DNA from 2 places in the Arthrobacter sp. R1-13 genome. Region 2 is predicted to be linked to the other one. Evidence: predicted binding sites of a transcription regulator. Region 2 holds the regulator's gene; the other holds the start of a gene.
The links. The regulator HrcA, encoded in region 2, represses chaperone genes, less so after heat shock. The targets are predictions, from matches to a motif close to TTNGCACTCGNNNNNNNCGAGTGCNAA.
Positions count from the first base shown of each region.

Region 1: groL (chaperonin GroEL) is a predicted target of HrcA. The motif match lies at 6,713-6,739, and genes of this name have one in related genera.

Region 1 is NZ_CP096420.1:842,240-855,531, reverse strand. It holds gene M1D88_RS04155 (metallophosphoesterase) at 1-479, shown strand, start outside; gene M1D88_RS04150 (RNase H family protein) at 504-1,514, opposite strand; gene M1D88_RS04145 (carbohydrate binding domain-containing protein) at 1,961-3,658, shown strand; gene M1D88_RS04140 (hypothetical protein) at 3,715-4,809, shown strand; gene groL (chaperonin GroEL) at 4,903-6,531, opposite strand; gene M1D88_RS04130 (ABC transporter substrate-binding protein) at 6,825-8,096, opposite strand; gene M1D88_RS04125 (cold-shock protein) at 8,096-8,299, opposite strand; gene M1D88_RS04120 (LytR C-terminal domain-containing protein) at 8,475-9,107, opposite strand; gene M1D88_RS04115 (DUF3263 domain-containing protein) at 9,160-9,384, opposite strand; gene M1D88_RS04110 (uracil-DNA glycosylase) at 9,731-10,498, shown strand; gene M1D88_RS04105 (siderophore-interacting protein) at 10,745-11,584, shown strand; gene M1D88_RS04100 (threonine/serine ThrE exporter family protein) at 11,628-13,112, opposite strand; gene M1D88_RS04095 (lipid II:glycine glycyltransferase FemX) at 13,143-13,292, opposite strand, start outside.
Region 2 is NZ_CP096420.1:1,611,385-1,620,904, forward strand. It holds gene lepA (translation elongation factor 4) at 1-1,418, shown strand, start outside; gene hemW (radical SAM family heme chaperone HemW) at 1,455-2,684, shown strand; gene M1D88_RS07345 (DUF4870 domain-containing protein) at 2,697-3,116, opposite strand; gene M1D88_RS07350 (DUF3097 domain-containing protein) at 3,247-4,098, opposite strand; gene hrcA (heat-inducible transcriptional repressor HrcA) at 4,278-5,297, shown strand; gene dnaJ (molecular chaperone DnaJ) at 5,394-6,518, shown strand; gene M1D88_RS07365 (16S rRNA (uracil(1498)-N(3))-methyltransferase) at 6,521-7,318, shown strand; gene M1D88_RS07370 (GerMN domain-containing protein) at 7,361-8,305, opposite strand; gene M1D88_RS07375 (PhoH family protein) at 8,630-9,520, shown strand, end outside.

The DNA.
Region 1 (13,292 bases), 770 kb from region 2:
GTGCCCGGGAGGCAAACATTCCTTGGACTGTGGTGGGTATGCACGCTTCGTGCTTCAGTATGGGCCGCTACGAATGTGAGCCCGGAGCACCCTTGATTAACATGCTTGTCAGCAAGAAAGTTGATTTGGTTCTCTCCGGCCACGAGCACGTTTATCAACGGACCCACCAATTGAATGTTAATGACAGCTGTCCCCGACTGGTTCCGGGGAAGGTATCGGGAAATTGTGTGGCGGACGACGACAACGAAATGAAGGAAGGTCAAGGAACGGTTTTCGTTACCAACGGCGTTGGTGGAGTTTCGCCTAACGAAGTTTCAGATACTGATTCTGAGGCCGCGTATTTTGCTGTCTGGTCAGGAAAGAACCGGGATCCTGCACAGGGAACGCTCGACGTAAGAGCCACGGCTTCCCGGCTCGATGTCCGCTTCGTCCCTGCGGCAGGATCTTCCTTTACGGACGATTTCGTACTTGAGAGGTAGCTGAAGCTGAGGGGACTGGTGCGCTTATGCTTCCTCTGTCCCCTGGTGAAAGCGGATCCGCCATTGAGCCCCGTCAAGAACCCAGAGGGAGCTGCGGAGCGTCGTCCCGGTCCGCGTGTGGCTGCGGTAGGTCAAAAGCACCGCAGTGGGGCAGATACGGTCGGCTGCCAGAAGTTCCAGCTCAGTCCTCGGCCCCGGATTCTCCTCCAGCTCCGTCATCATCGCGTCCCGGGTCCAGAGCCGCCCTGAGCTTCCGATCTCAGTAAAATCCCGATGCAGCAAAACTCCAGTCCGCCCGATGTCTGCCCGCACTTCCGGGCTGAGTAACTCGCGTTCAAGCTCCTCCACGATAACTTCCGGGGCAGGCTCGGCGGCAGACGGCAGGGCAAAAGGATCGGCGTCGAGTTCGCTGAAAAGGTCAGGTTCCTCGTAAAGTGCCGCCTCCCCGTAGCCATGTGAGGGTTCCGGGCGTGAGGCTCCCGCCTTCGTAGGCACGGGAGCTGCAGGTAGAGCCTCCAGGGGCTCCCTGCGGGGGGTGGCTTCGCTGGTGCCTGTCCCAGCTCCGTGGACGCCGGGGAAACCGGGTCCGGTTCGGACGGCAATACCCTGCTGATAGGCGGTAGCGGCTGCCCGGGCACGTTCATCGGCAGCCTCGTTCAGCTCGTGACCGGCATGCCCCCGTACCCACTCAAAAGTGTAATTGCGTCCGGTCAAGGCCTTATCAATCTCTTTTAGAAGCTCGACGTTGAGCACAGGTTTGCCGTCCGCCTTGCGCCAGCCCTTGCGCTTCCATCCCGGCATCCACTTTGTAACCGAGTTGATGACGTACTGGCTGTCGCACAGGATCCGCAAGTCCTCGTCCGGCAAATGGGCGGTTGCATGGAACAAATCCAGCACGGCCATGAGCTCGCCTTGATTGTTGGTGCCTTGCGGCCATCCTCCGGCTCGCCAGCAGTCCTCATCTACGAACCAGGCCCATCCGGCCGGACCAGGATTTCCTAAAGCCGAACCGTCGGCCGCTGCAATTATCGTCACCTGAACATCCTGCCAGAACAGTCCGACAGTGAGCAGCTTGCCCCATGTTTGGTGGCGACCCTGGCACTGCCGTCAGAGCACCTCTGGCCCGAACACTACGAAGACGACGGCAATTATGACCTGATTTTTTTCTCGGCCTCCTCGTAGCTGCCCGGCCAGGTTTTGTAACAGCCAATGATGAAATAGCAGGTCCCCCGGGTTCTAGGGGCAAAAGGCCCGGTTTTTAAGTGACGCAGACCTCAAAATGGCATTGTTAGCGCGCGCACATACACATCGTTTCAATGTCATCTGAAAGACAGGCCGAGCACCCTAATGCCGTTACCAAAGTGTGACATAGGGGATACCCGCTGGTAGTCTCGGCTACCGACATCGACGGCCGCAACGCAATGGCATCCATTGATGCCCGTGTCGACAGCCGGTCCCCCAGCCAAGGAAGTAGTTCAAACTTGAATACGACCCCCCAACGAGGACGGCATGTCCTCGTCCAATCAAACACGCCCCCGGCAGCTGAACGCCGCAGGTTGTCCCCCCTGGCAGCCAAGGCCCTTGCCCTCGGAGGCGCGGTGTCTGTCCTCGCCACCGCTATCCCTGTTGGCCTCGCGGCAACGGCAGCCACATCGGAATACGTAGTCAATGGAGGCTTCGAAAACGGCACGACGGCCTGGAAGACCAATACGGCAGCCCAGAGCATCACTGCTGTTTCCGGCGGCCGTACCGGTCAGGCAGCATCGTTGGCGACGTCCACCAGAGGTGACGTCGTCCTGAACGACAAAGTCGCTACTATCCCCACGACCACCAGCGGAAAGACTTATTCCGTAAGCGCATGGGTAAAGACTCAGACGCCTGGTGTCTCAGGCCAGCTCCGTATCCGCGAAGTATCTGCATCCGGAGTCAAATCTCATTCAACACCTTTCAAGCTGAGTGACACCCAATGGCACGAAGTGAAGCTTTCAATGACCACTAGCTCCAGTGGCGGCCACCTGGACCTGAATGTTGTGGGCACCTACTTCGCCACAACAAGTAAACTCCTCGTCGACGACGTCTCTCTGAAGGACGCCTCGACCGGCTTGGCTACTACCTCGGCAGCACCCGCCCCGACGACGACGTCCCCGGCGCCCACCACCTCGGCACCCGCACCCACGACGACGTCCCCCGCGCCGACGACCTCGGCATCCGCACCCACCACAAGCACTCCGGCACCAAGCACCAGCGCCCCGGCACCCGCACCCACCACAAGCACTCCGGCACCGGCACCAACGACGGCCGCTCCGGCGCCGGCGCCGACGGCGGCTGCACCCGGTACAGCGACCCTCACAGGTACCCAAACACCGGAGATGGGGATTCCCAGCAAGGTACTGGTCGGAGCCGCCTATGGCGGAAATACAGATCCTGCCGATTTTGAGCAGAGGATCGGCGGAACCCTCCAAATCCGACGGACTTTCTGGCGTGGGGACAACGTTGACTCAGCCGTCCGCATGGCCACCGGTGACGTAGCCAAGGGTCGTCTCCCATGGCTCAGCTTCAAGCTGCCGTACACCTGGTCAGAGATGGCTGCCGGTAAAGGCGACGCTTGGGCCAAGGATCTCACGCAGAAGCTGGCCGCCCTCAACGCGCCTGTCTGGGTCGCCTTCCACCACGAGCCTGAAGGGGACGGGGACGTCACCCAATGGGTTGCCATGCAGCGAAGGCTGGCACCAATCGTTCACGCCAACTCCAACAACATTGCGTTCAGCACCATTCTTACCGGCTGGCACCAGTTGTACGGTGATTCGCAGTACTCCCTGGACGCCCTCTACCCCGGCGACGGATTGGTAGACATCATGGGCTTTGACCCGTACAACGAATACGGGGTAGTCAAGGACGGAAAGACCATCACGAATCCGTTCAAGTTCAATCTTCCAGCTCTCTCGGCCTTCGCGAAATCGAAAAAGGCGGCCTGGGGCCTAGCTGAAACAGCATTGACTGATGAGGCTTCCAGGGTAGACCCGACCTGGATGGACCGGACCTACTCCGAGCTTTCCGCCAACGGAGCAATCGCCATGACGTACTTCAACACCGAAGTCAACGCCTATGGTTCCTGGCTCATCAATGACCCGGCCAAGACTCAGCAGTTTGCTGACATCCTCAGGCGCGCAGAGGAATAACACGTCAGCGCTAGAATCAGACTCACGAGCTTGAGCAAGCGTGGGGAGGGTGCTGGGTGAAAGTGATCGCCGCGGTCAGGGCCGTCCGGCTCGACGGCGATCGCGCACGCCGCACCCTCCTCTCGCCTCAGCGTTGTGTCAATGAAAAAGCGCTTGGACCAACGGGCAGCATCCTTGCCCGGAAGCTGATCCGAGTGGCCCTCGCGCTGCTGCTTCTCATCCAGCTGGTAGCGTGCGACTTCCCTTTCGGCCGGGATCCCGGCGCAGCAACACCCGTTCCCCCGGCCTCCCCCACCCCCGTTGTAGAACCGATGCCGGCCTACTCGCACCCACCCGAAATGGGAATTCCGAACAAAGTGCTCGTGGGCGCGTCCTACGGAGCAAATACGGATCCGGCCGAATTCGAGCAGAAGATCGGCGGAACTCTGCAGATCCGCCGCACCTACTGGGATGGAGACAAGGTGGACTCCGCCGTCCGGACCGCGAGTGAAGACGTCGCCGTCGGACGTATCCCCTGGATCAGCTTCGAACTGCCGTACAGCTGGGCAGAAATGGCCGCAGGCAAGGGCGACGACTGGACGATAGACCTTATCCTGAAGCTTGCCGCCCTGAAGGCGCCCGTTTGGATTGCCTTCCACCATGAGCCTGAAGGCGATGGGGAAGTCAGAGACTGGGTCGCCATGCAACGTCAGTTGGCGCCGATAGTCCATGCCCACTCCGACAACGTGGCGTTCAGTACTATCCTCACAGGCTGGAATCAGCTCTATGGTGAAGCGCAGTACTCCCTCGACGCCCTTTATCCCGGGGACGGGCTCGTGGACATCATGGGCTTTGACCCCTACAACGAATACGGCGTAGTCAAGGACGGCGTGGTAATCACTTATCCGTTCGACTTCGGCCTTCCGACCCTCGCCGCCTTCGCCAAATCAAAAAAGGCGGCCTGGGGCCTTGCGGAAACCGGCTACACGGACGACGCCGCGATGGCGGATCCGCTCTGGCTGGACCGCACTTACTCTGAGCTCTCGGCGCATGGGGCAATAGCACTCACCTACTTCAACACCGAACTTAACGCTTATGGATCGTGGCTCATCGACAGCCCTGCCAAGATCAAGGCTTTCTCCAACATCCTCAAGCGGGCGAAGGAAAAGTAGCAGCTTCGCACCTCGGCAGGCCATGGACACATAAAAGTACGGCCCCCTCCAAAGAGGGGGCCGTACTTTTGATCTTCAGGCTAAAGCAGGGGGTTAGAAACCGCCCATGCCGCCCATCTCGTCGCCGCCACCCATGGCCGGAGCGTTCTTCTCCGGCTTGTCGGCCACAACGGCCTCGGTGGTGAGGAACAGTCCGGCGATGGAAGCCGCGTTCTGCAGGGCAGAGCGGGTTACCTTGACGGGGTCGTTGATGCCGGCAGCCAGCAGGTCGACGTACTCGCCGGTTGCAGCGTTCAGGCCGTGGCCGGCAGGCAGGCCGCGGACCTTGTCCACAACAACACCCGGTTCGAGGCCGGCGTTGAAGGCGATCTGCTTCAGCGGAGCGTCAATGGCTACACGGACAATGTTGGCGCCTGTGGCCTCGTCGCCCTCGAGCTGCAGGTTGGCGAATGCCTTCAGGCCGGCCTGAATCAGAGCAACGCCACCACCGGCGACGATGCCTTCTTCAACGGCAGCCTTGGCGTTGCGGACAGCGTCCTCAATGCGGTGCTTGCGTTCCTTGAGTTCAACCTCGGTTGCGGCACCGGCCTTGATGACTGCAACGCCACCAGCCAGCTTGGCCAGGCGCTCCTGCAGCTTCTCGCGGTCGTAGTCCGAATCGGAGTTCTCGATTTCGGCACGGATCTGGGAAACGCGGCCAGCAATCTGGTCTGCGTCGCCTGCACCTTCAACGATGGTGGTCTCATCCTTGGTGACAACAACCTTGCGGGCACGGCCAAGGAGTTCCAGGCCGGCGTTCTCAAGCTTGAGGCCGACTTCCTCGGAGATGACCTGACCGCCGGTGAGGATGGCGATGTCAGCCAGCTGGGCCTTACGGCGGTCGCCGAAGCCAGGGGCCTTGACGGCTACGGACTTGAAGGTGCCGCGGATCTTGTTGACGATGAGTGTCGCCAGGGCTTCACCCTCGACGTCCTCGGCAATGATCAGCAACGGCTTGTTGGACTGCATGACCTTTTCCAGGACAGCAACCAGTTCCTTGACGTTGGAGATCTTGGAGTTGACCACCAGGATGTACGGGTCCTCCAGGACGGTCTCCTGGCGTTCTGCGTCGGTGACGAAGTACGCGGAGATGTAGCCCTTGTCGAACCGCATACCCTCGGTGAGCTCAAGCTCGAGGCCGAAGGTGTTGGACTCTTCGACGGTGATGACGCCTTCTTTGCCCACCTTGTCGAGGGCTTCGGCAATCAGCGCACCGATTTCGTCGTCACCGGCCGAGATGGAAGCCGTGGCTGCGATCTCTTCCTTGGTTTCAATTTCCTTGGCATTGTCCAGCAGCTCGCGGGTTACCGCTTCGACTGCCTTCTCGATGCCGCGCTTGAGGGACAGCGGGTCCGCCCCGGCTGCTACGTTGCGCAGGCCTTCCTTAACCAGGGCCTGTGCCAGCACAGTTGCCGTGGTGGTGCCGTCGCCAGCGACGTCGTCCGTCTTCTTGGCAACTTCCTTGACCAGCTCGGCGCCGATCTTCTCGTAGGGATCGTCCAGCTCGATCTCCTTGGCGATGGAAACACCATCGTTGGTGATCGTGGGGGCGCCCCACTTCTTTTCGAGGACGACGTTGCGTCCACGCGGGCCGAGGGTGACCTTGACGGCGTCGGCGAGGGTGTTCAGGCCCCGCTCGAGGCCGCGGCGTGCCTCTTCATCAAATGCAATGATCTTGGCCATAACGGCAGTAGTCCTTTCGGGACAGTCGTTAAGAATGAACCCAGCTGCGGTGCCCGCGACGGACGATCCTTCCCCCTTGGCCTCTGTACACCAATGGTTGGAATCTCACCCCAGTCAGGTATTTCTTTCGCTCCTGTGTCCGGCTTCCGTACCCGGCGACCGGCCTGAACCGGACACCGCATTAGCAGTCGATACATAGGAGTGCTAACTCAATAATTAGCACTCCACCGGGGAGAGTGCAAGCAGAAGCCATCAGAGCGGTTCAATACCGGGGCAGGCTTCACTGCCAGCGATCATCCTGCGTCCTTGGCTGCGGACTCGGTACCGGACATTTTGGCCGTATTATCCGCTCCGTAGGTGAACACCATGTAGTTGGCACTCGTGATGTCCCCGCTGGAGTCAAAAGCTATGGCACCCGATTCGCCGTCGTAATCCACCGTCTTCCCCGACCGGATTCCGTCTGCACACTCCTGATATGTCTTGCAGGCCAGCGCGTCCGCTGCCCGATCGGCTTCGCTCGCCGCCCGTCCTCCCGAGACGGCAAGCAGGTGTGAGGCGATGGAGGCGCCGGCGTCGTCCTGCGCTGCGGCCGCCGCGATGGCGGCCAGATTTACGGCATCGTAGGTTTCCGCAGCGAAGGTCATGTCTTTGAGCTGCGCGTTGACCGCCACCAGCTCGCCTTGGAAGTGGGCGGACGGGAAAGTACCCGGGAGCACTCCACGGGAGCCATCGAGGGCCTTGGAACCAAGCCTTGAGCCATACTGGTCCACGGCCCCGTCGCTCAGAATCAGCTTCTTCCCTCCCAGGCCTGCATTGTTCAGTTCAGCAATTGCTCCGACGGCATCCTGGCGCGCAACCAGTATGACGGCGTCGGGCGCCGAATCCTTGGCCTTCGCCGCGGCCCCCCGCGCATCCCCTGGCGTGAATTCAGCATCCACGGCAATATCCAGATCGGCCTGGCTGGCCGCCGACTTCAGTGCGCCCGAGACGTCGGCCCCATAGCTGCCTGCTTCATGAATCACCGCCACGCTGCGGGCACCACCGTCCTTGGCGAGTTTGGCCAGCACCGAAGCCTGGGCGACGTCAGCAGCCGCGGTGCGGAAGTAGTAGCCGCCGCTCTTATATTTGCTCAGTGCCATTGCCGTATTGGCCGGCGAGATCAGGGTGACGTTGGCACGGGCGAGCACATCGATGGCTTCACCTGCATGGCTGGAATCCGTTGGGCCGATCACGACGTCAGCCTTGGCAGCGACCAGTTCCCTGGCCTGTCCGGAGGCATCCTCGTTGACCATCTCCGGCAGCAGCTCAACAGGCTTCCCTTTATGGCCGCCGGCAGCATTGATCTCCTGCACCGCAAGCCGGGCGGCCGTCCGCTGGGAATCATTGAGGAACGACCGGTCCCCCACGTTATCCAGGATCAGGCCAATCCGCAGGGTTCCGTCACCGCTTGCCTCGGCCTGCGCCAGACGCGCGTTTCCGGCCTGACCGGCGCATGCAGTAAGGGCAAGGACAAGGCAGGCACACGCCGTCATGACCGCCCTGGCGGCGGCTCGTTCGGCCCCCATCAGGCAGGCCGGACGTTTTCTGCCTGCGGGCCCTTCTCTCCTTCGCCCACTTCCAGCTCAACACGCTGGCCCTCTTCGAGCGCGCGGTAGCCGTCGCCCTCTATCGCGGACCAGTGGACAAAGACGTCATCCCCGGATCCGTCCACGGTGATAAAGCCGTAGCCCTTTTCGGCGTTGAACCATTTGACGGTTCCCAGAGCCATGTTGTCCACACTTTCATTGCTGCTTCCGGCCCACGTCACTGTGCTGCGGTCGCGTTATTGCCGTCGCTGTGCTGCCCATACTTCAAGGCGTCGTTAATCACTGTAACGAACCCCGGGCCCGCTGTCCGGCGGCTGGCCGAATGGTGCCCAATAGTTATTCAGGCCTAACTGACACCTACTCGTAGCCGGGTCCGAGAACCACCACAAGGGGCTGCTGGAACTCTGCCGAATCGACCAGAGTGGGGATGCTGAGCAATGTCCCCAAAGCCGCAGCTGCTCCCTTTTGGCCCTCGCCCTTGTAGTAAATGACGGAGGTCTGCTGCGGCAACCCGCCCCAGTTTCCGATCGGGTCCGTCGTCCAGCCGTCTTTTTGGATCTGCTCTGCCACTCGTCCGGCCAATCCCGGCGTCGTGGTCCCGTTGTAGACGGCGACAGGCTGGCTCTTGTCAACCAGCGGAGTGGTCGGCTGCGGACTTGGCGATGGAGGGTTGGATTCCGCGGTGGTAGCCAGCGGAGCCGGGCTCTGGGACGGCTCAGGCGTTGTCGAGGGGGTGGCGCCGGCCTCAGTCGTGGGGGCGGATCCGGAGGCGGAGCTGGATCGTCCGAACATGGCCAAGGGATCCGCAGTGGAGAGACCAAGTTTTGGGAAAAAGAAGAAGGCCGCCAGTCCAACGGCCAATGCGGCTACGCCAACAGCCAGCACGGGACCCAATTTACGCTTGGAAGGACCAGCAGCCACCCGGTGGACACCTTGGCGCGACGATGCCTCCGGAATTCTGTCAAATTCATCCCGTGCGTACTTGGTCATGATTGAACGGTGTCCTTGCTGGTAGTCGCTGATTGCTCAGCGCTGGCTCACTTTAGGCGTCCGAACCCAGGCGGCGTGCAGTACGTGCCCGCTGGCGTGACGTACGTAGTCTACGCAGTCTCTTCACGAGCATCGGGTCATGCGCCAAAGCAGCTTCAGTATCAATCAGTGCATTCAGGATCTGGTAGTAGTGCGTAGCCGAGAGGTCAAACAGCTCCCGGATGGCCTGTTCCTTGGCACCTGCGTACTTCCACCACTGCCGCTCCAGTGCGAGCATCTGCTGCTCCCGATCGCTCAGGGATGACTCGCCGCTAGGCTCTCCTGCGGGCTGTACCTGCTGAAGCAGATAATCCTGTACGGGTTCGGCCACGGCACGGTCCTTTGCTGGTCCTGATGAATGCAACTGATTCTGCAAGTGGGTAGCGGACTGCGCCTGGCTGGTTCCGGCGGAGAGTCCCGCTCCCATATTACGGAGGAATAACACTCTTGTCATTTGGGCTGCAACGACTCGCTTCTTCTTCAACTCGGAAGTGGCCCGCATATGCCGGGCATTCGCCTGCTACCTGTCCAACCTTGGGTACCCTGCTACCTGTCCAACCTTGGGTACAGGGACAATAGGAACTGTGTTTGACTCAGATGCTTTGTTCGACCTCGAGCCGGCGGCTTCGGACTCTATGGGATTTGCCGAGCTTGCGAGCCTCCCGCTCTCCGGCCTGGTAGCTGAAGACTGGGCAGAGGCACTCGCCCCGGTGGAGAGCGAATTGCGCAGCGTCTTGAGCTTCCTCGCCTCCGAAGTGGAGGCCGGGCACACTATTCTGCCATCGCCGTCGAACGTTTTGCGCGCGTTCCGGCAACCCCTCATGGCGGTAAAGGTCCTGGTGGTGGGGCAAGACCCCTATCCGACCCCCGGTCACGCCGTCGGATTATCCTTTTCGGTGGATAGGGCTACCAGGCCCATTCCCCGGAGCCTGACCAACATATTCACTGAACTCCAAGCTGATCTTGGCCTCCCCCCGCGGGTTCACGGAGACCTCAGCGGTTGGGCGGATCAGGGAGTCCTTTTGCTCAACAGGGTAATGACCGTCCGGGCCGGTGCTGCGGGGTCCCACCGGGGCAAAGGCTGGGAAAAGATTACGACGGCGGCCATCGCCGCTGTGGCCACGCGCAGGCGTGCGGACGGCAGCACCCCTCCCCTCGTGGCCATCCTTTGGGGCAAGGACGCTGACACCGTCCGTTCCCTCCTGGGGAACACACCGGTAGTGGCCAGCGCTCATCCGAGCCCGCTGTCAGCGTCCCGGGGGTTCTTTGGTTCCCGCCCGTTCAGCCGGACCAACGCCCTGCTGCAAGAGCAGGGCGCCGAGCCGGTTGACTGGGAACTTCCGGTCCTCTGAGTCAGCTCTGTGTGGAGCCCCCCAGCCTTACGGGCATGTCTGCGTTGGTGCATTGAGCTGCTGCCCGGCCATCCGGAAATAACGGGCGGCTGAGTGGGTGCTCCCATGTCCCCACAGATTGCCCGGGGAGCCCCGGAACGTGTAGCTAGCGGCAGTAGAGGTGCAGTTTAGTCCCTGCAGCATGCCACAACGGGTTCATAAGTAACCATGTGCGGCACGCCATTAACTTAGCCTAGGCTTACCTCCATGACGTCACTTCCCGCTGCCACCTCCGCGACGCGCAACTCGCGCCCTCAGACCGCACTTACAGTTCTCCGGCGGGAAGAGCTGTCACCGCACATGGTTCGGATCATCGCCGGTGGTGAAGGATTCTCCACGTACACCAACAATGCGTTCGTGGACCGTTATGTGAAGATCGCCTTCCCGCAACCCGGGGTGGCCTATCCGGAGCCGCTGGATCTGTGGACCATCCGGGAAACCATGCCACGCGAGCAGTGGCCGCACACCAGGACCTATACCGTCCGCTGGGTTGATGAAGGGGCCCGGGAACTGGCCATTGATTTCGTGATCCACGGAGACGAGGGCCTGGCAGGACCCTGGGCAGCAGCAGCGGCGCCCGGTGACACCATCATCTTCACCGGCCCGGGCGGCGGTTACAACCCGGATGGAGCAGTCGATTGGTACCTTTTCGCCGGCGACGAGGCGGCCTTCCCTGCCATTGCCGCTGCCATCGAATCTTTGCCGCCAGAGGCGCTCGGTAAGGCCTATCTGGAAGTAGACAGCGAGGCGGACATCCAGGCAGTGGCGGCGCCCGTAGGGATGGAGCTCAACTGGCTCCTGCGTCGCGGAACCGCGGCGGGTTCCAGCGAGCTCCTGATCGATGCTGTACGGAACGGCGAGTGGCTGGACGGGCGGGTGCAGGTTTTCGCGCATGGGGAACGGGGCTACATGAAGGCCCTGCGTGACGTGTTCTTCGTCCAGCGTGGCCTTGAGCGTTCCCAGGTTTCCCTGTCCGGCTACTGGGCCAAGGGAAGAGTGGAAGATGACTTCCAGGCCGAGAAACAGCTCCCGATCGGAAAGATCTGAATGGATGAGATCTGGAGCTGACGCGTCGTGAACAACGCGACACCTAGCGGCGTCTCGCCCTCCTGCGCTCATTGCTCGCCAGATTCCGCGTGAGCGGTCTGGCCAGGGTGTCGCCCAAGACGATTCCCGCGGCGACTCCGAGGACAATAGCGCCGGCGTTCAGCATTCCCCCGGCACCAATGAGGATCTGCGATTCCTCGATGGTCAGCACGTACATGGAGCGGAATATGGTCAAGCCAGGAAGCAGGATCAGGGCAGCCGGGACAGCGACTACAAGTTGGGGAGCCCCCATTTTGAGCGCCACAACGCGTCCCAGAAGGCCTATGACCACCGCTGCCAGAGCCGGAGAAAACCTGTCGCCGACGCCGAGGGCAGTTGCCCCCCACAGCACCAGATAGCCGACGACGCCGACTCCGGCAGTAGGCAACAGGAGCTTCCACGCGGTTTGTTCCGTGATACCGATGGCCAGTACGGCAACAGCCGTGAGAATGATCAGGGCCCACCAGTCGTACGCCGGCGGGAATGTTTCTGTTACTTCGATTTCTTCCATGCCGGTGACGGTACCCACTACCAGCGCAACGGCAATCCCAGCGACCAGGGCCCCGAACGTGAGGACCGTGGAGAGGAATCGACCCGCGGCAGTCACCGGGAATCCGTTAATGGCGTCTTGGACCGATGAGACGAGTCGGCCCGTGGGAAGCAGCAGCAAAATACCTCCGACCACGACGATAGCTGGCTCGATCGGGACGCCGGACTGATACAGCAGCAGTGCTATGAACGTCACGACAAAAGCGCAGGAGGCCGTGATGAAGAAGTCCGGTACCCGCCGCTTGCTGAGCTGGCGGGCCAGCAGGCTGATGAGCAGGTTGGAAAGAAAAGCAATTCCGGAGGCGCCCACTCCGCCACCAAGAATCCCCACAAAAACAGCCGAGAACACCCCGAAGGCGACTGTCACCATCCAGCGCGGATACGGCTTGGAGCTGTGGATGATTTCATCGAGACGACGGACAGCTTCATCCCGCCCCACACCGCCTGCCACGACGTCCGTCACCAGCTGGTGCACCTGGGCGAGCCCTGCGTAGTTGTTGGTCCAGGACCTGACAACGCGCAGCAGGGAAATGGGGGTCTGGTCCTTAGGCGCATAATTAATCGCCACCGACTGATTGGTGATGTCCACCTCGATGTTCTTCAGTCCCAAGGCGGCCGTTACGGCAATGATGCTGGTTTCCACCTCGAGGGCACCCGCACCGTACCGGAACATCGATTCAGCCAGGTGAAGGGCGAAGTCGATCGTCTTACGGGCTGACGTATCCACTCCGCCAACCTGGATCATCGGGTTGGCATAAGGGCTTCCCGCCAGCCGGTCAACGATACTCAGGGGCGCCGTGGGCGGATTCTCCCCCTGCACGAGCCGGCGCAGCATGCGTTTGGCAGCGACATTCTGCTGCAGTTGCGACGGCGAGAGCGGCTCAGTCTTGGGCAGCCCGTCCGTGTGCGGCTTACGCCGGCCGTCTGTTTCCTTTGTCATTCGGCCTCCCTCCCTGGCGTTGACGCTGACTTAATAGAACTGTTGTCCTGTCCGACGGGTGTAGAGCTGGCGTGCCACTCGTTCTCCGGCCACCATCCACGCCCTGTATTTCAAGGGGTTCAGGATCTGGTCATAACAGCCCACGAAGTCCGTCACCGTCTTGCTGAAGCTGGTCTTGAA
Region 2 (9,520 bases):
AGATTGACCTCCCGGCAGCCCAGCCGGAGAAGTACGCCGCCGAGCTCGCCAACCTGATCGGGGGCGATCCTGACGACGTGCTGCGCGTCTCCGGTAAGACCGGCGCCGGTGTGGAGGCCCTGCTGGACAAAATCGTGCGCGACCTGCCGGCCCCCGTGGGCGATCCGAATGCCCCGGCCCGTGCCATGATCTTCGACTCCGTCTACGACACCTACCGCGGTGTGGTGACGTACGTCCGCGTCGTGGACGGCATGCTGCACCCGCGGGAGAAGATCCAGATGATGTCCACCCGCGCCACGCACGAGCTCCTGGAAATTGGTGTCAGCTCCCCGGAGCCCACACCGTCCAAGGGCCTGGGCGTCGGCGAGGTTGGCTACCTGATCACCGGTGTGAAGGACGTCCGCCAGTCCAAGGTCGGCGATACCGTCACCAACCTTGCCAAGCCTGCCGCGGAATCCCTCAGCGGCTACGCGGATGCCAAACCCATGGTCTTCTCCGGCCTGTATCCGTTGGACGGCACGGACTATCCCGTGCTGCGCGATGCACTTGAGAAGCTGATGCTCAACGATGCCGCCCTGGTGTACGAGCCGGAGACATCCGCGGCGTTGGGCTTCGGATTCCGTGTGGGGTTCCTGGGTCTGCTGCACCTGGAAATCACACGCGAGCGCCTCGAACGCGAATACAACCTGGACCTGATTTCCACGGCCCCCAACGTTGAATACGAGGTTACCCTCGAGGACAAGAGGGTGGTCCACGTCACCAACCCCAGCGAGTATCCCACCGGGAAGATCGCCGAGGTCCGCGAGCCGATGGTCTCCGCCACTATCCTCGCGCCGAACGAGTTCGTCGGCGCCATCATGGAGCTGTGCCAGAGCCGGCGCGGCATCATGGGAGGCATGGACTACCTCTCCGAGGACCGGGTGGAAATCCGGTACCGTCTGCCCCTGGCCGAAATCGTCTTCGATTTCTTCGACATCCTCAAATCCAAGACCCGGGGCTACGGGTCCCTGGACTGGAAGGCCGACGGTGAGCAGGTTGCCGATCTGGTCAAGGTGGACATCATGCTCCAAGGCGAACAGGTGGATGCATTCTCCGCCATCACCCACCGCGACAAGGCTTACGCCTACGGGGTGATGATGACCGGCAAGCTGCGGGAACTGATTCCACGCCAGCAGTTCGAGGTCCCCATCCAGGCGGCTATCGGGTCCAGGATCATCGCCCGGGAAAGCATCAGGGCCATCCGCAAGGACGTGCTGGCCAAGTGCTACGGCGGTGACATCACGCGTAAGCGCAAACTTCTGGAAAAGCAGAAGGAAGGCAAGAAGCGCATGAAGATGGTGGGCCGCGTTGAGGTTCCGCAGGAAGCCTTTATCGCCGCGCTCACCACCGACGAGTCCAAGGACAAGGCAAAGAAGTAGTGATGATCGTGGCCGGAACCATCGGAGGCCGCACAAGTGCCTAGCGTGCTCCCTCTCGGCGACCCCGCGCCGTCGGACGGTCTTCTGCCGCCTCAGGCAACTGAGGGGGCGGGGGAACGGGCCTTCGGGCTCTACGTCCATATTCCCTTTTGCGCTGTCCGGTGCGGTTATTGCGATTTCAACACCTATACGGCCACGGAACTCGGCGGGGGAGCGTCCCAGGACGCTTATGCAGCGACAGCTGTTTCGGAAGTGGCCTTTGCAGCGGAGGCCATAAGACGCTCCGGGCTGCCTGCGCGCCGCCTGGGCACGGTTTTCTTCGGCGGCGGGACTCCCACGCTTTTGCCCGCCGATGATCTTGCACGGATCCTTAAGGCGGCGATCTCGGAATGGGGCCTGGAACCAGGCGCCGAGGTCACCACCGAAGCCAACCCTGATTCGGTGACTCCCGAGTCACTGCAACTCCTGGCGGACGCGGGATTCACGCGTGTGTCGTTCGGCATGCAGTCGGCCGTGCCTCACGTGCTCAAAGTCCTGGACCGCACCCACACCCCCAGCAGGGTTCCCGAGGCCGTCCAATGGGCGCGCGACGCCGGTCTGGCAGTCAGCGTGGATCTCATCTATGGCACCCCGGGCGAGTCCGTGGGTGATTGGCGGGTGTCCCTCGAAACGGCGTTATCGTACAAGCCGGACCACATCAGCGCCTATGCGCTGATCGTTGAGGAGGGCACTAAGCTCGCGGCCCAGATCCGCCGCGGGGAAGTACCGGGAATTGACGACGACGATCATGCCGCCAAGTACGAACTTGCCGAAGAACTGATCTCCGCAGCCGGCCTGCACTGGTACGAGGTAAGCAACTGGTCCCGCACCGCGGAGCAGGCCTGCCGCCATAATCTGGCTTACTGGCGTGGTGATGACTGGTGGGGGATCGGACCCGGCGCCCACTCACATGTCGGCGGAGTGCGTTGGTGGAACGTCAAGCACCCCACGGCCTATGCCGCCCGGCTCTCATCAGGCGCGTCGCCGGCGGCCGGACGCGAAACCCTTGACGCCGGCACCAGGAGCGTAGAACGAATCATGCTTGAGGCCAGGCTGTCCTCAGGCCTGGACATCGCAGCGTTGGATGCTTCCGGTCGTCACGCTGTTGCCGGTCTCATTGCCGACAAACTGGTGGACGCCGCAGCCGCATTTCAGGGGCGGCTCGTCCTGACACTCAAGGGCAGGTTGCTTGCGGACGCCGTGGTTCGACGGGTCCTGCCGGACTAACTGCGGCTGGCGCTACTTGATCCACCGCAGATTGAACGGGTAGCGGTGCGGTTGGCCCCGGTTGACGTGAATTCCGGCGGCTACGGCAAAGCACGTCAAGGCGATCCAGATCCCGGTGGCGAGCACGGCGAAGATGTTGCCGACCACCGGAAGCATCACCAGTATGTTCGCTATGACTGCGGCAATGGTGGGAGGGAGCGTGAAGTTCAGGGCTTCCTTGGATTCCTGGGCCGTAAAGGGGCCCCGCTCTTTGAAGATCAGGTAGATCAGCAGTGCGGGAACGCACCCGAGGATGCCGCCGAAGTGAGCCAGTGTTGCCCATTGACGGTCCTCGCTGGCGGTCAAGGGCAACGCGTTGGCTGGAACACCATGGTACTGGGACTGGCCTTGGCCGGCATGGTCGTCCCTGTGTTCACGTGCGTCTTCTGCCACGGTTACGTCCTTTGGATTGCAGTGGTGCGTTGGTGCCTGGAATAGCAGGGGAGGCTTGCAGGAAGCCACCGCCGTTCCAAGAATACTGGTTTCCGGCCGGCTTCGCGGGGTAGCCCCACGAAGCCGGTTGCTATGGAGCCGTCAGGAAATCGATGACCTCTTCCACACGGCCCAAAAGGGATGCTTCAAGATCGGCATAGGTACGTACTGCTCCGAGGAGTTTCTGCCACCCGAGGCCGATGTCTTCCTTGGTTGAGTGGGGCCAGCCGAAGGCGGCCAGAATACCTGTCTTCCAGTCCATTCCCCGGGGGATAGCAGGCCACTGCTCGATCCCGAGGACGCCGGGTCGGATTGCCTGCCAGACGTCAACGTAGGGATGTCCGACAATAAGCACGTTGCCTGCCGCCCCGGGGGACGACATTACCGATTGTGCGATCCGGGACTCCTTGGAACCGTCAACCAGGTGGTCCACCAGCACCCCGAGACGCCGGTTGGGCCCGGGCTGGAACGCCGCCACTGCCCCTGCCAGGTCATCAATGCCGTGGAGGGGTTCCACGACGATTCCTTCGATCCTGAGGTCGTCACCCCAAACCTTCTCCACGAGTTCGGCGTCGTGCTTTCCTTCGACCCAGATGCGGCTTGCTTTCGCGACCTGTGCACGATGGCCCTCCACGCGCACCGAGCCGGATGCTGTCCGTTGAGGACCGGCGGAAGCAGCGCTTTTGCGGGGCGCCGGCGGAAGGAGGCGGATGGGTTGACCGTCCAGCAGGAAACCGAAGCCCAGCCGGAAGGACCGTGACTTTCCCCGCCGGTCCTCAAGGGCCACAAGGTGCATGCCACCGGACTTTTCGACCCTTGTCACGGCGCCTACCCACCCTGACTGGACGTCCTCAAGGACCATTCCCCGTTCCACCGGAACGCCAGGGAGTTCACGTTTGGCGGGGGCAGTGATGTCCTGCGGGCCCCAGTCCTGGTAAGTCATCGCCACTCTGCTTTTCAGTCGGAATCCGCTCGTGGCTTCTGGAATCTGCACGCGCCGGTTCACTGCCGGAGTTTCGCCGGGAGCGGTACCAATGCTAACAACGCGTTGAGTCATATTAGACTGGTTAGCACTGAGGCATGTCGAGTGCTAACTGCCGCACAGGAGATCGGAGGTGGACAGTGAGTGAACCACGCAAACTTGAAGTGCTGCGTGCCATCGTGGAGGACTATGTCCATTCACGTGAACCGGTGGGCTCAAAAGCTCTCGTGGAACGGCACCATCTGGGTGTGTCCAGCGCGACCATCCGTAACGACATGGCTGCATTGGAAGATGAAGGCCTCATTACCGCACCCCACACGAGCGCCGGCCGTATACCCACCGACAAGGGCTACCGGCTGTTTGTGGACCAGATTTCTGCCGTCAAGCCTCTCTCACAGGCAGAACGGCGGGCCATCCAGTCTCTCCTTGAGGGATCCGACGACCTCGACGACGTCCTGGAGCGTACCGTCCGTCTGCTGTCACAGCTGACCAACCAGGTCGCCGTCGTGCAGTATCCGCATCTGAGCCGGGCACTGGTGCGCCACATCGAATTTGTCCTGTTGGCGCCGCGGCAGGTCCTGATCGTACTGATTGCTGATACCGGGAAAGTAGACCAAAGGGTTATCGATGCGGGGCAAGATCTGGGCGATGAAGCCTTGGCTGCCCTGCGGACCCGTTTCCTCATGGGCCTGTCCGGTACGCCCCTGAGTCAGCTGCCCCACGTTCTCCCCAGCGTGGTTGCCTCCTGCGAACCGTCCCGCCGCAACGTTGCGCAGGCTCTGGCTCGGGGACTGGAAGGACTCGCCCACAGCAGCCGCGAAGAACGTATGGTCATGGCCGGCACAGCCAACCTTGCCAGATCCAACGTCGATTTTCCCCTGAGTATCGGCCCCGTTCTGGAGGCGCTCGAGGAACAGGTGGTGATGTTGCGGCTGCTGAGCGAGATGGCCCAGGATCCCCGTGGCGTTACCGTGAGCATCGGCCGCGAAAACCCGTACGACGGCCTGGCCGAGGCCTCCGTTGTGGCCACTGGCTACGGGCCGGACTCCAGTTCCAAGATCGGCGTTCTCGGCCCGACACGCATGGATTACCCCACCAGCATGGCTGCTGTCAGGGCAGTCGCCCGGTATCTTTCCAGGATCCTCGGCCCTGGCGGCTGATCGTCCCACGAGATTTCTGCGCCCGCATCCAGGGCGCCGCGTTCCTAGACAGCGCGTTCGTATCACAGGCAGTACAACCAGGAAGAGACACAAACTTTGAGCAGCCATTACGACGTCCTTGGAGTCTCGCCGGAGGCTACCGGCGAGGAAATCAAGAAGGCCTACCGCAAGCTTGCCCGCACCCTGCACCCGGACGTGAATCCTGGTCCTGATGCCTCCGACAAGTTCAAGGCAGTGACTCACGCGTATGAAGTGCTGTCGGACCCGCAAAAACGGCGGGTGTATGACACCACAGGTAACGAGAACGGTACGGACAACGGCTTCGGCGGCGGCTACGCGGGCCAGGGCTTCGCTTTCCAGGACATTTTCGACACCTTCTTCGGCGCCGGCGGTTCAGCAGGACCTGCCTCCCGCGTGCGCCGGGGGCAGGACGCGCTCATCAGCGTGCGCATCGACCTGCGGGATGCAGTATTCGGTGTGAACAAAAAGCTCGAAGTCGACACCGCTGTAACCTGCCCGAGCTGCGAGGGCTCGTGCTGCCGGCCCGGCACTCACCCGGTCCGCTGCGACATCTGCGGCGGAAGCGGACAAGTGCAGCGTGCCGTGCGCTCCATTTTGGGACAGGTCATGACCGCTGCTCCCTGTGGCTCCTGCGAAGGCTTCGGGACGATCATCAAGGACCCCTGCAACGAGTGCAACGGCCAGGGCCGGATCCGTAGCCGCCGTTCCATGACCGTCAAGGTTCCGGCGGGCGTGGCCACGGGTACAAGGATCCAGTTGTCCGGCCAAGGAGAAGCAGGTCCAGCCGGCGGCCCCTCTGGCGATCTGTACGTGGAGATCAGGGTCAACGCAGACTCCACCTACCTGCGCGAAGGCGACGACCTTCATGCCACCCTCAATATCCCCATGACTGCTGCTGCCCTTGGCACCGAAATCACCCTTGAGACCTTCGACGGTGAGCAGGAGATCGACGTCAAGGCCGGGACTCAGTCCGGCGAGATCATTACGCTCCGCGGCCTGGGAGTCACCCACCTTCGAGGATACGGCCGCGGGGACCTCAAGGTGCACCTGCAGGTTGAAACACCGACGCGCCTGGATCCTGCACAGGAAGAGTTGCTCAGGAAGCTGGCCAAGCTGCGGGGGGAACAGTTCACCGAGGGCAAACTGGCCGCCAGCGGCGGGGTTTTCGCGAAACTGCGGGACCGGCTCGGTAACCTGTAGCGGTGAGCAACCCGGTCTTTTTTACCCCCGCAGGAACCCTCGACGGACAACAACCGGGTTCACACTTTATTCTCGAGGGACCTGAAGCCCGTCACGCTGTCACAGTCAAACGGCTGGCGGTGGGGGAGCCTGTGGATATTGCGGATGGTTCCGGAAAACGCATGACCGGAATAGTCACCGCCGCCGCTCCAGCCGAGCTGACCGTGGAATGCAGGACCCTGGAGGTTGAGGACCCGCCCGGTATCCGGCTGATCCTTGTGCAGGCACTGGCAAAGGGGGACCGCGATGAGCTTGCAGCGGAAACCGCCACCGAGCTGGGAATTGATGCTGTTATTCCCTGGCAGGCCGAACGCTCGATTGTCCGCTGGAAAGGCGAGCGTGCGGCTAAGGCCCATGCCAAATGGGAATCAGTGGTTACGGCGGCAGCCAAGCAGGCACGACGGGCGTGGATCCCCGAAGTACGCGACGCCGTTGACACTGCCGGTCTGCAGCGGACTGTCGCGGCGGCTGATCTCGCCATCATCCTCCATGAGGATGCTGTGCGGCCCCTGCGGCAAGTCCTGGAAACGTGGCGCAATTCCAACTCCGGCCGGGAAGCCGGAGATGGTGGCGTTGATGGTGACGGGGCCAGGGAAGTGCTGCTGATTGTCGGCCCGGAAGGCGGAATCAGCCCGCGGGAAGTGACAAAGCTGTGCGATGCCGGGGCAGTAACCGCCTTGCTTGGCCATCATGTGTTGCGTTCCTCCACGGCGGGCCCGGCCGCTACCGTCCTGGCCAGCGATGTGCTGGGCCGCTGGTAAGCAACAGCCTTTGAATGGCAGCGGCTTAGTGGAGGCACTGCCTTAGCGGACGATAAAGCCGCGGCTGTCCACACTGACTTCGGAATCGCCTTGCGCGGACAGGATCTGGGACACCCGAAGTTCGTATTTGCCCGGGCCCAGGTTCACTGACAAAGCAAAGATCCCCGATTGGGAAGGATCGGCGGAGGCGGTGACTTCCCCGCTGAGATATGACGTTTTGTCGCTGTTTCCCTCCACCCGGAGGATGCGCCAGCGCAGCTTGTTGCCGGGACTGGTGCTTCGCCCGTTGATCTTCACAACGCCCTCCGGAAGTTCAGTTCCTTCCTGGGGATCGATGATCCAGACAGGGGCTACCATTCCTGTGCTCCGGGACATGGGAGCACCCAGCCTGACGTGGTCAAAGCCCAGATAGCCGGTATGGCCGTCCACGAGCACCACAACCTGAAGCTGCTGATTGCTGTCAATGAGTCCGGCGCTGGCTCCTGCTGCCGTCGCCGTGTATACAAGCTGCTGGATTGCGCGATCGGCCGTGTCGGCATCAAGGTTGCTGTTGAACGCATCAGCGGAAACGTCCACGGTTATGACGTTTTTCCCCGAAATGGAAGTGGCCAGCTCCTTCGGATTTTGCCACGGCGTGAAAAAGTCAGGGTCCAGGGGTTCTTCCGACATCATGGCCCGGAGGGCACTCGTCACAGGGTTTTCCTGGGAGGGGACATCCCGGAACTCGCGGTAAAGAAAGAAGTCGTCATTGCTTCGGCCCACCCAGTAGACGGGAGCCTTGTTGGATGCATTTGTTGTCTCGAGGGGGGCGCTTGTGGTGGGCAGCTCGCCCGTCGCCGGAGCCGACGTCGACACGGCCGCGTTACCGCCGTCGGTGGGGCCCGGCTGGGGATCGGCAATACAACCGGACAGGGCCAAGGCGGCCCCAAGCACAAGCGGCAGGAGGGCAGCGCGAACATGCCCCTTCCCTGTCGGGTGCTTCTCCATTGGTCGGCTCTTTCCCATAGTTCTTTCTTGCGGCGGCGGGTGCGTGAAGTGTGCGCCGTTTACCGCCATTTCCAGCATTACACACGGGCGTCCGCTGCCTCTCAGGATTACCGTCCGGGCCGGCAACTGCAACGGGAACGATATGAGGACGATACGAAGTTGATACCTAATTGCGGGAACACGTCACGGAACTGTAGCCGCGGTCACTTCAGGGCTGCGTGAGGGACGCGTCTCTGGCGTAAGATAAGAAGACTCGGCTGAGCCGGGAGTTGCCGACCCAACGAATCCAAACTGGAGGGGACCAGAGGCCCGCGGGCCATCATTATGACTGAAGCAGCGAACGGAAGGTCCCGGACCAGCGCCGGCGAACGGACCCCCAGCGAATTTCCCCACACCCTTCCGGGCATCCGGACAGAGGTCATTGTTTTTGAGAACTCAGAACAGATGGTTCAGTCACTCGGCAGCCATGACGAAGCCCTGCGTTTCATCGAGGACCAGTTTCCCGGCGTCGACTTCCACGTCCGCGGTAATGAGTTGTCTTTCAGCGGACCCGCAGATGACGTTCCGCGGATCCTCCGTCTCCTGAACGAAGTCAACGGCCTGGTGGCCAGGGGAACGGTGATCACGCCGGCAGTCCTCCAGCAGCTCGTTACCCTGCTCCGGAGCCAGTCGCTGCAGAACCCTGTTGAGGTGCTGACCCACAACATCCTCTCAAGCAGGGGGAGGACCATCAGGCCGAAGACCCTGAACCAGAAAAACTACGTGGATGCCATAGACGCCAACACCGTGATTTTCGGGATCGGACCGGCGGGTACGGGCAAGACGTATCTGGCCATGGCCAAGGCGGTCCAGGCGCTTCAGCAGAAAGAAGTCACCCGGATCATTCTGACCAGACCTGCCGTGGAGGCAGGGGAGCGGCTGGGATTCCTTCCCGGGACCCTCAGCGACAAGATCGATCCGTACCTGCGCCCCCTCTACGACGCCCTGCACGACATGATCGACCCCGAGTCCATCCCCCGGCTCATGGCTGCGGGCACCATCGAAGTTGCGCCCCTGGCGTACATGCGCGGGCGCACACTCAATGACGCCTTCATCATTCTTGACGAGGCACAGAACACCACCCCTGAGCAGATGAAGATGTTCCTCACCCGCCTCGGCTTCGGCTCCAAAATGGTGGTGACTGGAGACGTCACCCAGGTGGACCTTCCGTTCGGC